DNA from 2 places in the Pallidibacillus thermolactis genome. Region 1 is predicted to be linked to the other one. Evidence: riboswitches for the same ligand, from Rfam matches in the RefSeq annotation. Region 1 holds a riboswitch; the other holds the start of a gene.

Evidence for each region. Region 1 has a riboswitch for S-adenosylmethionine ahead of OEV82_RS02825 (aliphatic sulfonate ABC transporter substrate-binding protein). Riboswitches for the same ligand answer to the same signal wherever they lie in the genome.
Region 2: another riboswitch for S-adenosylmethionine. It lies ahead of OEV82_RS14390 (O-acetylhomoserine aminocarboxypropyltransferase/cysteine synthase family protein); the one in region 1 lies ahead of OEV82_RS02825 (aliphatic sulfonate ABC transporter substrate-binding protein).

The regions. Positions count from the first base shown of each region.
Region 1 covers NZ_JAOUSE010000004.1:107,068-110,231, reverse strand. Annotated here, with positions in the region: gene OEV82_RS02835 (ABC transporter ATP-binding protein) at 1-142, opposite strand, end outside; gene OEV82_RS02830 (ABC transporter permease) at 231-1,064, opposite strand; gene OEV82_RS02825 (aliphatic sulfonate ABC transporter substrate-binding protein) at 1,085-2,056, opposite strand; SAM riboswitch class I at 2,238-2,343, opposite strand; gene OEV82_RS02820 (hypothetical protein) at 2,940-3,104, opposite strand.
Region 2 covers NZ_JAOUSE010000063.1:6,744-9,907, reverse strand. Annotated here, with positions in the region: gene OEV82_RS14390 (O-acetylhomoserine aminocarboxypropyltransferase/cysteine synthase family protein) at 13-1,311, opposite strand; SAM riboswitch class I at 1,430-1,540, opposite strand; gene OEV82_RS14385 (TraR/DksA C4-type zinc finger protein) at 1,656-2,408, opposite strand; gene OEV82_RS14380 (hypothetical protein) at 2,629-2,883, shown strand; gene OEV82_RS14375 (YndM family protein) at 2,959-3,164, opposite strand, start outside.

The sequences.
Region 1 (3,164 bases):
TAACACGAAGTAGTGTACTTTTCCCAGAACCACTAGTTCCAACGAGTCCTATAATTTCACCCTGTTTCGCACGAAATGATACATTACGAATGACAGTCTTTCCATTAAAACTTCGATTTATATTTCTCAGTTCTAAACTCATCAAAGATCTCTCCATTTTATAAAATTATTGAGGTTACTCAGCCTATTCAAACTTTATATCACTCGTCAATCCGGTATGATTACCAAACTTATTGTTGAACAAAACCGTCTTGCCATGTTAAAGTACGTTTTTCAACTAGCTTTAACATCCAGTCTGAGAGTTTTCCAATAATTGCAAACAAAAGAATACTCGCAATGATTAATTCAGGTGACAATGTATTCTGGCCGAGAACGAGCAAATAACCTAAACCTTTACTTGCCCCCATTAGTTCCGCTGCAACAACAAACATCCAACCCAGTCCTAAACCACTTCGAAGCCCAACAAGAAACAATGGAAGTGCTGCTGGTAAAATGACTCTCCAAATAAGTTGAAAACTCGAGAGACCATACATTTTACCAACTTCAATAAGTTTTCTATCGACTCCCGTTATTCCACTTACGGTGTTTAAATAAACTGGAAAAAAAACACCGACAGCAATCATTGTAATTTTTGAAGTTTCACCAATTCCCATCCAAAGGATAAATAATGGAACCCATGCTAGAGATGGAATAGAACGAAAAGCCTGGATCATCGGATCAAATAATTGCTCAGCTTTTTTATATAAACCAACAAAGGAGCCAAGTATAACAGCCAAAGCACTGCCGAGAATAAAAGCAATGAACACCCGTAATGTTGTAATTCCAATATGCGTCCACAAACTTCCGTCTTGAAACAAAGTGATAATTGTTTTTAAGATTACACTTGGCGCAGGTAATTGATAGGTTGGAAACACACCTTGTCTACATAATAACTCCCAAAGCATAATCAGTATTGTAGGCGTTAAACTTCCGAATATAATCGTATGAAGCGTATTTGTTTTTTGTTTCTTTTGTGATTTTTTCACTTCTTTCGTTGTAGTAACAGTCGCCAATAATTTACCCATTTGATGTTCACCCCCATAAATTACTTAATAGTACTCTCTGCTATCGAAGAATCAATTAATTCTGTTGCGATTTCCTGTATATTGACAGTTTTATCTATCACTTCACTTTGTTGTAAAATCTTTCCTGCTTCTATAATTGCTTTCTGGTGAGCATTCCCTGGAATACTCTCAGTAAAATCATTCCGTTCAAGTTGTAATTTTGCCACTTCAAGATCAATTTGTGCTTCCTCAGCTAGAATTTCAGCTACTTTTTCAGGATTTTCCAATGTCCATTTTCTAGCCTTTTCATATGCTTCAATTACTCTTTTAACATACCCTGGATATTTTTTGGCAAAATCTTCTCGCACATTTAAAAAACCGTATGTATTAAAATCGGGATTTCGATATAAAAGTTGCGCACTGGATTCAAGCTCTACTCTTGCCATATGGGGATCAAGACCGGCCCACGCATTTACAGAACCACTCGTTAATGCAGTTGCCCCATCACCGTGTTGGAGATTTACAATTTCTACTTCAGATGGGTCAATACCTTGTTCATTTAAAGCACGTAATAAAAAAATATAAGGATCTGTACCAATGGTTGCCGCAATTTTTTTCCCTTTTAAATCCGCGACTAAGTCTATATTTTCATCTTCCAACGTAACAAGCGCTGTCCACTCAGGTTTTGAGAAAATGTAAACATTTTTAATTGGTGCACCATTTACCTTTGAAATTAGCGTAGCTGCTCCAGCTGCAGATCCAAAATCCACACTGTTACTATTTAAAAATTCTAGTGCTTTGTTGCTTCCTTGACTAAATACCCACTCAATTTCGATCCCTTCATCTTTTAACTCTTCTTCTAAAAATCCAAACTCTTTTAATACAAGACTTATTGGGGAGTAAGTTGCATAATCCAATCTGATCTTATTTGGTTTTCCATCTGTATTTCCTTCAGAACAACTAACAAGTATAAAACTAATGAGTCCAATTAAAATAAACAGATACCTTTTCATGTGCTCCCTCCTATCCTCTCTACTTTCATAAATGATATTTTATTGTAATTGATTACAATTAAACTTATATGTTTACTTGGTTTTTGCACAAAAATATCAATCAGTTTTAAATTGTGCCAGCCATCCCTCCCCTTAAAATCAAAAACCCCCTTCATTAAGAAGAGGGCTGAATCGCGATCTCTTCTTATCTTTCAGAATTACTTCTGCAGGAATTAGCACCTTGTTAAACGAATTTAACAGGTTGCCGGGTTTCATTGGGCCAGTCCCTCCACCACTCTAGATAAGAATCCAAAAAAGTATTTGTTTTTTTATTTTTTTAAATTATTAAAATAAAATTTAACATACTACATATTTTTTGTCAATTTAAGTATAGAAATATTTTTCATGACAAACACATTGATGATCTCTCTTCTCTTCATATTTCCTTTAAATTGATCAATATTTTGCCAACATAGTGGGCCAGTGACTGGACTAAAAAGGTGAGGAACGCCAGTTTTGAAGGCAATTCATTTCATAACCTATATATGTATCAAATTGATCAACTTGTTGAATTCCCATGTGACAATACCAATTTTGCCCACTTATTATTACGTGATGTCTCGAAACGACTTAAGGCAATATGTTTTCCCCTTTTTCAGCCTCATTAAGCAAGCATCTTCTGATTCCTCGTCAAGCAAAAAATGGTTTTGCACTTTAAAACAATAATGTCTGGATTATCCCCGACAATAACATTGTCTGGCCCATCCTTTGTCACGACAGATTCGGATGCAATAACAACATTATTCCTATGAACAGACTATATTTCATGGTCGTTTTGTCATTTGTTATTTTTTAAATCCCCCCATTTTCCCATTCAAAATTTATCCTTGAAACCATAGTTTTTTCACTTTTGATTTTTTAATTCTTGGACCTCCTTTTCTAGTTGATCTAATTTTTCTTGTAGTTCTTGTTTCGGCTCAGTCATTCTTAGACTGTATGCTTTAACTAGGCCAAGCCCCGCTATAACTATGCCCAAAAGACCAACAACAATCAAAATAATCAATTCCATCTACCTCATTCACCTCAATTGGAAATACATATTATCTTCTTTTACGAATTTTAAAAAAAT
Region 2 (3,164 bases), on a different contig from region 1:
AGATGATTCAATCTAACCATTAACGATAGTAGTCGCTTTTACAGCGTTTTTAATTGCTTGGTCAAGATCTTCTATTATATCATCGACGTTTTCAATACCAACGGATAACCGAATCAATTCTTCCGGAGTACCAGTGAGTTTCAGTTCTTCATCACTTAATTGAGAATGGGTCGTTGAAGCAGGATGTATAATTAATGATTTTGCATCTCCTACATTTGCAACATGTGAGAATAATTTAACGTTATTGACAACTTGTCTGCCTACTTCTCTCCCACCTTTAACACCGAATACAACAATGGAACCAGCTCCCTTTGGTAAATATTTTTTCGCTAAATCGTAATAAGGATGATCTTCATGACCTGGATAGTTTACCCATGCAACATTCGGATTTTCTTTTAAATAAGTTGCTACTTTTAAAGCATTTTCACTATGTCTCTCATAACGTAAATGTAGTGTTTCAAGACCTTGTAAAAAGTAGAATGCATTTTGTGGGGATAAACATGCACCTGTATCACGTAATAATTGAACGCGTAATTTTAACGCGAAGGCAGCTTCACCTAATTCTGCATATTTCAGGCCATGGTAACCTGGATCTGGTTCATTAAATCCGGTAAATTTAGGATTACTCCAATCGAAGTTTCCAGCATCAACAACAACACCACCGATAGAATTACCGTGACCACCGATTAATTTTGTAGCGGAATGAACAACAACGTTTGCTCCCCACTTGATTGGCTTAGCACTATATGGAGCAAAAGTATTATCGATAATTAATGGTACACCGACTTCGTTTGCTATTTTAGCAACGGCTTCTACATCAAACACCTGTAAACTTGGGTTGCCAATAATTTCTCCAAAGAAAGCTTTTGTTTTATTTGTAACAGCTCTCCGGAAATTTTCTGGATCTTCTGCATCTACGAATTTTACTGTAACACCAAATTTTTTAATTGTATTCGCAAATAAGTTATATGTTCCACCGTAAAGGTTAGACGCTGCAATTACTTCATCGCCCACTTCAGCAACATTTAAAATTGCATAAGTAATGGCTGCTGAACCAGATGCAGTAGCTACAGCAGCTATACCGCCTTCAAGTTCGGAAACACGCTTTTCAAAAGCATCAACGGTTGGATTCATTATACGTGAATAAATATTTCCCGTTTCTTTTAGTGAAAATAAATCCGCAGCATGATCGGCATCTTTAAAAACATAAGAAGTGGTTTGATAAATCGGTACAGTACGTGAACCTGTCGTTGGGTCTACCTCTTGTCCTGCATGTAATAATATGGTTTCGTCTTTGTAATTATTTGTCATTTCCAATTCCCCCTCGTTAATTTTAGTACAGTGAGTATTTAATATATTAGAGAGTTGAAGAGGAATGTATAAAATAAAAAACCTCTTCAATAAGAAGAGGTCGAATATTCGCTTCCTCCTCTTATCTCTCAGATCAACTCAGATCTGTAGGATTTGGCACCTTTTCAAACATTGTTTGAAGGTTGCCGGGTTTCATAGGGCCTAATCCCTCCACCACTCTTGATAAGAGTAAATACTCACTTATTAAATTTTTGTTATTTAGAGTATAAGGAAAATTTTTCTATACGTCAACACTTTTTTAATTTTTTATTTAAATGTATTTTTAACTATTTTTAAATAATGGACTATTCATCTACATATGGATCCTTTTCATTACCTGGCAAGTCACCGAAAATCGTCATTGTACCTTCTTCATCTAATAATTCTTCATATTTTTCATGTTGCTTTGTTGGATATATGTTTATTGGTTTTCCATAAAGATCGACTGCACTAAAATTTTCATAATCTTCTACATACCCAAGATTTTCGTTAGGTTCAATATTTACATCATTGTAATGTTCGATTTGTTCCAAATAATCTTGGGGTGAATCACTTGTTCCCCAAGACGCCACTTCCTGCCATGAATCTTCAGCATCGAAAGTAATTCCTTCATCCCTTGACACATCAAAATTAAATTTACCATAAGGCGTCATTAATACATCTTCTTCAACAGGACGGTCTTTTGACGTGACTTTGTCCGGAGAATGTTCTTTACAGTATATCGTAGTAGGAATTGCCTCTAAACGTTCATATGGGATGTCTTTCCCACATATTACACATTTGCCATATGTTCCTTTTTCAATGGCCAGTAATGCATTGTGAATACTTTTCAAATATTCCCCTTCATGTTCATTCAAGGCAACATCCTTTTGTCTTTCAAATAATTCCGAAGCTTCGTCTGCAGGATGGTTATCATAACTTGATAATTCTCCAACCGACTCATGTGCATGTCCTTTATTTAAATCGAATTGATTATTCTCTTTCAGCCTTTTTTCAATATCATTTTTTTCTTGTGTTAGGATTTGTTTTAAGTGATGAATTTGTTGTTTCGTTAACATATACTTAACGCTCCTTTTATAGCTTTATAACAATAGTATTCGGCAAAAATAGTGAAAACATAATTGTCAAAATGAGACATCGTTCACAACCAAATAATAGAAGAAAGACAAAAATAACCATTTACTGATTTTACTCCCTTGTATACCTTTACTTATTACACAAACAATACTAGAGAAGAAATTATTTTCTTCGACTATAGAGAAAGAGGTGTATGTTTATATGGCCATGCGAAGACAATTAATGAAACAAATGAATATCAATAAAATGATGAATATGATGCCTCGCAGAAGAAGAAGACGAAATACAATGTTGTTATCATTACTTGGTCTTGGTATAGCAGGTGGGGCAACGGCAGCTTATACGATGAGGAAAGGAAAAGGAAATGAAAAAGTTAAACATTTATTTCGTAACCTGACCAGTAAAGCTGATAATATTGATATAAATAACATATTGAAACCGACACTTAGTAAATAAATGGTCCTACTAAGAAATAACGAAGGCATGTAGAGTTTTCATCTACATGCCTTATATATATTATTTAATTCACATTCATGTACCGTTTTCTGGATGATTATTTTTATCCAATCTTGCATTAGTTTCATTTTTTCCAGTTTCGTTTGTTTCTCCCACCATATTTGTTTGATTATCTTCAACCGATACATAATTATATCCTGATTGGAAATCATGCCCTCTTAAATAATAGGAAGGATCATTTGTAACATTCGGAGATTGGCCCACTTTTTCGTTTGTCACTG